One region of the Erwinia sorbitola genome, then DNA from elsewhere that is predicted to be linked to it. Evidence: predicted binding sites of a transcription regulator. Region 1 holds the regulator's gene; each other region holds the start of a gene.

The links. The regulator CRP, encoded in region 1, controls carbon source genes, mostly activating them, when cyclic AMP is high. The targets are predictions, from matches to a motif close to ATGTGANNNNNNTCACAT.
Region 2: mlc (sugar metabolism global transcriptional regulator Mlc) is a predicted target of CRP. The motif match lies at 1,597-1,614, and genes of this name have one in related genera.
Region 3: psiE (phosphate-starvation-inducible protein PsiE) is a predicted target of CRP. The motif match lies at 1,626-1,643, and genes of this name have one in related genera.

What each region holds. Positions count from the first base shown of each region.
Region 1 is NZ_CP046509.1:381,949-385,093, forward strand. It holds gene GN242_RS01620 (YccS/YhfK family putative transporter) at 1-898, opposite strand, end outside; gene crp (cAMP-activated global transcriptional regulator CRP) at 956-1,588, opposite strand; gene GN242_RS01630 (OsmC family protein) at 1,955-2,362, shown strand; gene GN242_RS01635 (amidohydrolase) at 2,648-3,145, shown strand, end outside.
Region 2 is NZ_CP046509.1:2,117,309-2,120,453, reverse strand. It holds gene bioD (dethiobiotin synthase) at 1-77, opposite strand, end outside; gene mlc (sugar metabolism global transcriptional regulator Mlc) at 200-1,420, opposite strand; gene GN242_RS09505 (LysR family transcriptional regulator) at 1,655-2,542, opposite strand; gene ynfM (multidrug efflux MFS transporter YnfM/SxtP(Kp)) at 2,645-3,145, shown strand, end outside.
Region 3 is NZ_CP046509.1:4,313,448-4,316,592, forward strand. It holds gene ubiA (4-hydroxybenzoate octaprenyltransferase) at 1-513, opposite strand, end outside; gene ubiC (chorismate lyase) at 515-1,042, opposite strand; gene psiE (phosphate-starvation-inducible protein PsiE) at 1,148-1,564, opposite strand; gene GN242_RS19575 (YjbH domain-containing protein) at 1,692-3,145, opposite strand, start outside.

The sequences.
Region 1 (3,145 bases):
CCTGAAGCTGTTTCTCCATGGTGAAACGCTCTGGAAAACGGTGGTAGAGAATGTCGTCGGCCAGCACGCGCAGGCGGGCGGCGATGGTTTGCGCATTCCAGCGGATCACCGCCTCGGCGTGGCTCTGCTCCACCAGCTTCTGCACCTCCTCCGGCTGATGCAGGCTGACCGCTATATGCTCCTGTAAATCAAGCGCCACCTGAAATGCCCGTGTCAGACGCTGGTAGTGGCTATCGCGGCTGGCCGAAAGCATATGCATCTGTTGGTAGCAGGTATTAATCAGATCGACGGCTTTTTGCTGGCGCGCCAGCAGCGGTGGCAAGGCAGTTTGCGGGTCGGTAAGCCGGGTAAGCAGGCTATATTTGGCTTCGCAATAGTCGGCAAGTTCCCGATACAGCAGGCTGAGTGTTTCACGCATCGGCTGCTCTTTCCACAGCCTGAACCAGAACCAGTTAAAAGCGCCGTACCAGACAGTGCCAAGAATATAGAGCAGCGGCGGCTGCCACATTGGCATGCGTCCGGCCAGGCTGAGGGTGAAGATAGCGGCAATCAGCGATGCGGGAAGCAGACGTGCGTGCAGCGGGCTGATCTCACCGGTGACGCCAAGCAGTAGCGCCATCACCAGCAGGATCAGCGGTAGGGGAACCCCTTCGGCACCAGCGTATTGAATCAAAAAGCTGCTGAAGGCAAACAGGCAGCCTCCGACGATCAGGCGTTTAAAGAAACGCTTGTGCGGGGTATCAAGACCAGCATTGTTACAGCAGGCAGGAACTAAAGAGAACAGCAGGCCGTTTTGCAGATGGCCGAGCATCCAGCCGATCGCCACAGGTAAACAGAGCACCAGCGTCTGCCTGAGTGCATAGTTCACTTCGGGATGATAGATGATTCTCCGCCACATGAGCCACACCAAATAAAAACGGCGCGACAGGGGGTCGCGCCGTGGGTTCAGAGCCGGTTAACGTGTGCCGTAAACAACGATGGTTTTACCATGTGCGGAGATCAGGTTCTGATCTTCCAGCATTTTCAGAATACGACCTACGGTTTCACGGGAGCAGCCGACGATCTGGCCGATCTCCTGACGGGTGATTTTAATCTGCATACCATCCGGGTGAGTCATGGCATCCGGTTGTTTCGCCAGATTCAGTAACGTCTGGGCGATGCGTCCGGTCACATCAAGGAAAGCTAAGTTACCCACTTTCTCTGAGGTGACTTGCAGGCGACGCGCCATCTGTGAAGACAGGCGCATCAGAATGTCAGGATTCACCTGAATCAACTGACGGAATTTTTTATAGGAAATTTCAGCCACTTCACAGGCTGTTTTCGCACGTACCCACGCACTACGCTCCTGCCCCTCTTCAAAGAGACCCAGTTCGCCAATAAAGTCGCCCTGGTTGAGGTAGGAGAGGATCATCTCTTTGCCTTCTTCATCCTTGATTAACACCGCTACCGATCCTTTAACGATATAGTAGAGGGTTTCCGCCTTCTCACCCTGATGAATCAGAGTGCTTTTGGATGGATATTTGTGAATATGGCAATGAGACAGGAACCATTCGAGAGTAGGGTCTGTTTGCGGTTTGCCGAGAACCATTCGCTGTTATCCTCTGTTGTAATCGTGCCTAAATATACCCTTCATCTACGAGTGACAGAGGCGTTGCCGCCGAACTGCTGCGCGAGGAGGCTGGATATACAGGGCTAAATCCCTGCCAGGCGTTGAAATAGTCAAGCGTTCCCATAGGAAATTTGTACGGGCCTCTGTTAGGAGCATGGCTCGAGCTGTCGTCCCGTTTTTACTGTGCATTCTCATGCCAGTAAAATATTGCAGCCTCGTTTGTAGCACAGCTTTACAAGACTGTCTTCTGTTGTCTCGCTTCAGCATAGTTGTAAAACGGCGGCGTTGCCGTTTTTGTTAGCGCAGCGTACTCTTTCTGCACTGGTTCAATGAGAGGATTTTGCGATGCATGCACGAGTTAAGTGGGTTGAAGGAATGACGTTTTTGGGAGAATCCTCCTCAGGCCATCAGATTCTGATGGATGGAAATGCAGGGGATAAAGCTCCCAGCCCGATGGAAATGGTGCTGATGGCGGCCGGGGGCTGTAGTGCTATCGACGTGGTGTCTATTTTGCAGAAAGGCCGTAACGATGTCGCCGACTGTGAGGTTAAACTGACGTCAGAACGCCGTGAAGAGGCTCCACGCATTTTCACCCATATCAACCTGCACTTTATTGTCAGCGGCAAGGCTCTGGGCGATAAAGCGGTATCACGTGCGGTCGATCTCTCCGCAGAGAAATATTGCTCAGTGGCGATTATGCTGGGGAAAAGCGTGGAGATCACCCACAGCTATGAAGTGATAGAGCTGACCTGATAGTGATGATTTAATCCAATCGGCGGTCTTATCAGGCCGCCCGAAACTGATGCAGCTTGCCGTGATCTTCCCCTCCCTGTTTCGATTTGTCCCCTTTGATAGCCAATTTTCTGCACATCATGCGGAACGGTAACTACCCGCATTTCACGCCACAGCGAGTGGATGACTCCAGCAGTATATTTTTCCTTGTTTTGCTTTCTTTCTTGCTGGCCTGCGGGCTGGTTAAACGAACGTCCGGGTTGTCTGGTTTGTGGTCTTAACCTTGCAACCAATCAAGGAGCACTGATGAATACTGAGAGTTTAATTCACGATGTCACATCAAAGGTACTGCAATGGCGGCGTCATATTCACGCAAACGCTGAACTCTCTTTTCATGAGCAGGGAACGGCAGATTATGTTGCCGCTGAACTGGCAAAGTTTGGCCCGTTAACCCTCACCCGGCCGACGCCAAATAGCGTGCTGGCAGAGCTTGCCGGGCCGCATGGCGACCGCTGTATTGCTTTACGTGCAGATATGGATGCCTTACCCATTGAAGAGTTGAACCAGGAGGCGTTTACCTCGCATAACCATGGGGTAATGCATGCATGTGGGCACGATTCGCATACGGCCATGCTGATGGGGGCCGCGTGGGTGCTGTGCCAGCAGCAGGAGAAGATTAACGGAAAAGTGCGCTTTATTTTTCAGCATGCAGAAGAGGTGCCGCCCGGAGGGGCCAGCGAGCTGGTGAAACTGGGCGTACTGGATGGGGTAGCGCAGATCTTTGGTTTACATGTGTTTCCAGGA
Region 2 (3,145 bases), 1.7 Mb from region 1:
TTTTGTAATAACGCGCGCGACACCACGGTTTTACCCACTTCCGTATCGGTGCCGGTAACAAATAAACGTTTCAACATGGATGACTCCGACAGGCACTGCCTGGCCTCATTGAGAATTTTCGTACTTTGATGAAAGAACGAAAATTGTAGGGTAGTGCCGGATGCCGGGGATTGCGTTAGCGCAATGTTTAGTGGATTTATCAGCCTTGTAGCAGTTTGATTAATAACGATCCGTTATAAAGGGCATCTTTCACCAGCGCTGCGCCAGGCATGGTGCCAAGATTAACAAATTCAGTAGGTTCCACGTTCAAATCAGCGCTGTAACCAGGTAATGCCTGCTGGCGAATGCAGCTAAGAATCGCCGGGAAAAGGATTTTTTGCGCACGGTTCAGAGGAGAGCCAATCAGAATTTTTTGCGGATGGAAAAGATTGACCATGATAGCGAGTATGCGCCCCACGCTGTTACCTACGCCGGTAATCACATCACAGGCGATATGATCCCCTGCCAGCGCTGCGTCACACAGTGCATCGATGGTCAGCGCCTGATTATGCAAGGATGAGCTCATTGAGGCCTGCATCCGCTGCGCCGCCAGTTCCAGCATATTGTCGATACTTGCCACTGTTTCCAGGCAGCCATGATTACCGCAGTAGCAGCGTTTACCCCAGGGGTCGACCTGGGTATGACCAATTTCAACCAGCGTACTGCTGCCACCGTGCAGCAGACGCCCTCCGGTGATCACCCCGGCACCAACATTGTGATCAATGACCACTTGCAGCACATCGCTGGCACCACGTGACGCACCAAACAGCGACTCCGCCATTGTCCAGGCACAGATATCATGCTGAATATAGACTGGCAGTCCGCTGCGTTCGGCCAGCACCGGCCCCAGCGGCATATCGTTAATGTCATAAAAAGGCATGCGGTGCACAATGCCGGACTGGCTGTTGATCATGCCCGGCAGCGTGATGGCGATGGCCGTCAGACGCTCAAGCTTATGCTGGTAATGAATAAAGAACTGGTCAATTTGCTGAACTATACGCGTCAGTAATGGCAGTTCAGCTTCAGCTGGCAGGGGGAATTTCTCTTCAACCACTAATTTGCTGCTGAGATCCCGCAGGGCGAGTGTGATTTCACCGTTGCCGATACGGGCGGAGAGAAAATGCCAGGCTTGCGTATCCAGCACCAGTCCGACCGCAGGGCGACCGCGGCTGCCCGGATCCTGAAACTCCGTTTCCTGCACCAGATGCGCTTCCAGCATCTCACGCACAATCTTAGTGATACTGGCCGGAGCCAGTTGAGCTTTTTTGGACAGCTCAATACGCGAGATGGGACCAAACCGATCAATCAGTCGATACACCGCTCCGGCATTAGTCTGTTTAATCTGATCGATATGACCAGGCTGACTACTATCCGCAATCACTCCCTACTCCCAGTTGTTACCTTTCTCACAAGGCTATGCAGCCTGTTTTTCAGCCGGAATAAAAACGATATTTAAGGCTAAATTTCTTTGCTCAGGCGTTTATTTTCACGCTTCAAAATAAAGCATTATGCTCATGTTGAAACACTTATAAGATGACGTCAAATATTTGATTCGGATTGTGATTTACAGCACATATTCCGTATCTGAACGCTCATGTTTTCCACGATATATGCGTTATGCGGGCAGCAACATGTTCATCATTGCCGCCGCCACCGCCGGAATTTCACGCTGTTTTGACCAAACCAGCCACACTTCTGAGCGGGCGTCCTGTTCAACCAGAGGGATCCATACCACATCGCTCAGACGTACCCGCCGAAACGATGCAGGAAGAATCGATACCCCCAGTCCGGTAGATACCAGGCCAATGATGGTCATCGCCTCCCCGACCTCTTGTGCAATATCAGGCTGGATATCGTAACGGCCCAGCAGACCAAGGATTTCACTGTACAGCGCTGTGCCCACCTGCGGGTCAAAGAAGACAAATGGCTCCTGCGCCAGTTCACTGAGGGCAATTTTTTGCCGGTCGGCCAGACGATGGGCGCGATGAACCAGGGCGTACATGGGTTCACGCAGCAGCAGCTGGTGATTAAGATTCTCCGGCAATACGGTATTGCGCATCACGCCGAGATCAAGACGTCCGTCACTCAGGGGAGCCAGCTGCTGGCGGGTGTTGATCTCCTGCATCTGAATATGCACCGCAGGGAAACGCTGACGAAAGGTGAACAGCGCATCGGATACCGCAGTAATAAACGGCGCGGAGGAGGTAAATCCGATGCGAATTTCGCCTTCGTCTCCGCGATGCAGCCGCGCGGCTTTGTCGGCGGCCTGATCAACCTGTAGCAGTACCAGACGGGCATCCTGTAAAAATTGCTGCCCCGCCGCGGTCAGATGCACGCTGCGGTTAGTGCGGGCAAGCAGGCGCGCGCCGATTTCATGTTCGAGGATCTGGATTTGCTGGCTGAGTGGCGGCTGTGAAATATTCAGACGCAGCGCAGCACGACCGAAATGCAGCTCTTCAGCAACGGCAATAAAGTACCGCAGGTGACGCAACTCAATATTCATATCTTAAAAGTATCATTCGAGATTATTAATATATTAGACATCATAATCCGACTTTCTTACCCTTTACAACGTTAACTCCCTGAATATCTCTAAGGAATCGTTGTGAACCGCTCATCCCCTGTCAGCAGTTCGACCTATTCTGCTGACCGTGCCACTCCCGCCATCACCGAACAGCCAGCGATCGACAAAAATGTTTTTATCAAACGTGGTACGCCGCAGTTTATGCGTGTCACGCTGGCGCTGTTTTCCGCCGGGCTGGCGACTTTCGCTCTTCTTTACTGTGTGCAGCCAATTCTTCCGGTGCTGTCGCAGGAATTTGGCGTCTCACCGGCTGCAAGCAGTATCTCGCTGTCGATTTCGACCGGGATGCTGGCGCTGGGGCTGCTGGTGACCGGGCCACTTTCGGATGCCGTTGGGCGTAAATCAGTAATGGTAACGTCGCTGATGCTGGCCGCCATTTGTACTTTGCTGTCTGCAACTATGACCAGCTGGCACGGTATCTTGCTGATGCGGGCCTTGACTGGCCTCTCTTTAAGCGGCGTTGCGGCGGTCGGTATGACCTATCTCAGCGAAGAGATCCATCCCAGCGTGGTGGCGTTTTCG
Region 3 (3,145 bases), 770 kb from region 1:
CAGCCAGCAGGTTAGCGGCACGCTTTCGCTAACGGCAGCCCAGCCCATCGGTATCGCCCAGCCAAAAGCGGCTCCCAGCACCACCTGCGGCAGATGTGTGTAGCGCTTCATAAACGGATAGAGCCAGGCCAGACCCAGACCACCCAGCGACAGCCAGATAGTCATGCTGTTCATAGTCAGCACCAGCGCAAAGGATGTCAGCACCAGCCCGGCAAACAGCAGTTTTGCTTCGCGCGTGCTCACCGCCCCGCTGGGCAGCGGGCGTTCGCGAGTACGCTTCACAAAACCATCGATTTTCCGATCGGCAAAATCATTAACCACGCAGCCTGCGGCACGCATAAAAAAGACGCCCAGCACAAACACCAGCAGTACGTTTAGCGGCGGCACTTTCATCCCGGCCAGCCAGAGCGCCCACAATGTCGGCCATAGCAGAAGCAGTGAACCAATTGGTTTATCAATACGCATCAGACGGCTGTAGGCCGAAAGCTTACTCATTTGCAGACTTCTCTCCACGCTACACCCCACCTTTTTCTGCCACACTCGCGTAGAGCGGGGAAGCGGGTAAAAACAGTTCGGTCAGTAATAACGGTTTGCCCGACAGACGCAGACGTGAGCGCCGCCCCCAGAGTTCTGCGCTGTGGCCGACATCAATAAAGTCACGCGTCAGAGTGGAGGTGGCAAACAGATAGCGCCCAAGCGGCATTGTTCCCAGCTGTTGCAGCTTCTGTTCCGGGCCATTCAGGGTTGATTCAGGCACCAGTGTTCGTGCCACCAGCCAGGGAACTCCATCGCCGCACAGTTCAATTTCCCGCAGCCAGTAGCGCGATTCGACCGGCAAAAGAGCGATGTCATCTGCCGCTTCCTGAGCGCTGATAAAGCCTTCACGCAGCAGGTTAACCGTCACCAGCTGACAGTGACGCTCAAAGCGACGGGTCATGGAGTCAACTTCCATCAGCCAGTCCAGCAAGGGGGCGGTTAACAGGGGTGATGAATCCGGTAGCCAGTTGATCGCGCGCAATTGCGACAGCGCGTTCTCAGCCATAACACTTCTCCGCAAAATCTTCGATGCGTCAGTGTAACGCAGACCCCGGCGGCAAACCTATCAAAGCAGGGCAAATTGCCACGATTTTGTGGCAGGCAGCCGCGGTTATTCGCGCTTAAGGCGGTTGCTGTTTGCCAGCCAGAGAGTGATCACCAGAATCAGAATAGCGATGGCGTAAGCAAGGGTATCAAATGGGTTTTTATGGTCGACAATAATCAGACGAATGATCGCCGTGATGCCGATGTAAACGAAATAGCGCAACGGGAAGTGATAGCCTGACTGGAAATACTTAATGATCAGCGCGATAAACTCAAAGTAGAGGAAGTAGATCACGATACCTTCGATCAGCAGATAAGAGGAGGTCTGCTCTCCGGTATTCAGCAGCACGTTGCCAAGATGGATGGTCTCTTTGCCGAGGAAAATAATCAGGATACAGGCGAGAGCAATCAGGCCGGTGTTTAATACCATTTGCAGGGCAAAGGCCAGCCGGTTGGCGGGCGTGTTACGGTCAGGGGAAGTCATGTCGGGCGCCTCAAAGTCATGGTTATCCGTCGGTGATGCCGACGGATTACAATATGCTTGAGTGTGATGCAGATCACAACATTTCTATTGGTGACGATGCTGGCCGGGTATACCCGGCCATTGGTCGTTATCGGTAGTTGATATCGCGATCGCTAGTCATATCGTACAGCTGATACTTACGACCCAGCATCTGACCGCCATCACGCGTCAGCGGCGTCCAGTTTACCTGCGCGCGGCCACGGGTTGGTGAGACACTGAAGACATCCATCGGCACGGAGATGTAGAAGCCTTTGGTGAAGTCACCCTCGCCGTACTCTTCTGCCGAAACGTTGGTTTTAGTGGCGTAAGCACCCACGACGATCCCGCTGTCGAAGCGCTTCGATATATCAACCGTTACACCTTTGTCTTCCGCCAGATACTGCCCGACGCTGGCTTTCACAAGGACGTTACGCATAAACCACGGCTGCCAGTATCCGGTGATATTGCCTACTTTGGCGCTGTAGTCGGTGAACTTCATCATGTTGTCCCAGTCACGCTGCTTAACGTAGTTGGCATCCACACCCACAGCCCAGCTCGCATCCAGCGGACGGTAGAGCACCTCACCGCCCGCCCCGCCATACATGGTTTCCAGATAGCCGCCATAAACCTGACCGTAGAAGCCGTTGCCGAGTTCACGCATGTAGTTGGCCTGGAGGTTATTCACATAGACGTTATTTTCAACGTAATCGCGAATATGGGTACGCACACGCGGCAGCGAGGAGTCCGCCGGGGCACCATTGTAGTTGAACTTATCGTAGTTGTTCGCAAGGTTGCCGAACAGGCTGCCATCTATCAGTAAATGGTCGGTCAGCCAGAAGCTGGCGTTAGCCATGACGCCCACCTGATACAGATAGAAGCTTTCCGGGCCGCCCACAGACTGGTTGAGAACCGGAGAGAGGCTGTAGTTCAGGCGGTCACCGTCAATAAAGAAGCCCTGCTCGGTATGACCCGGGTCAACCGGATCCACACGCTGCTGCTGTAGCGTCTCTTCGCGCCCCAGCGGATATCCCACCAGCTGACGTTGCAGGCTCGGCACATTAGTTTCTGTGGTCACCTGCCCCATATGGCTGCGCTGCTGCGTCACCTTCAGGGTATCAATTCCTTCCGGCAGATGATTCGCCATAATAATATTGGCGCGTTCAACGCCGCGGGCGGTGTCACGATATTTTGTCTGCTCACCGCTGACATACAGGGTGCTGCCATCAACCTGAATACTTGGTGCGTCCAGACCGGCATTGTATTTCAGATCCGTCAGCTGACTGGCTGTCACCGTAGGTTCCAGGAAGCGATCCTGCGGCTGCGGGTTATATTCCGGTTTTGGCGTATCGCGCTGATTCTGGTGCAGATCGTTAAAGTTAGTACGCAGGGTGAAGCCGGCCATAAAGGTGTTACCACGCTCATAGCTGACGTTCAAATCCGCCCAGTCGGTGATGCGGTAGATGGCTCCGACGTTAAATTTGCTCTTCTGCTCCAGACGGCCAGCGAAGTCATCCTTGTAGTCGTTACCTTCATACTCCATTTTCAGTCGCAGTGGCTGCCAGG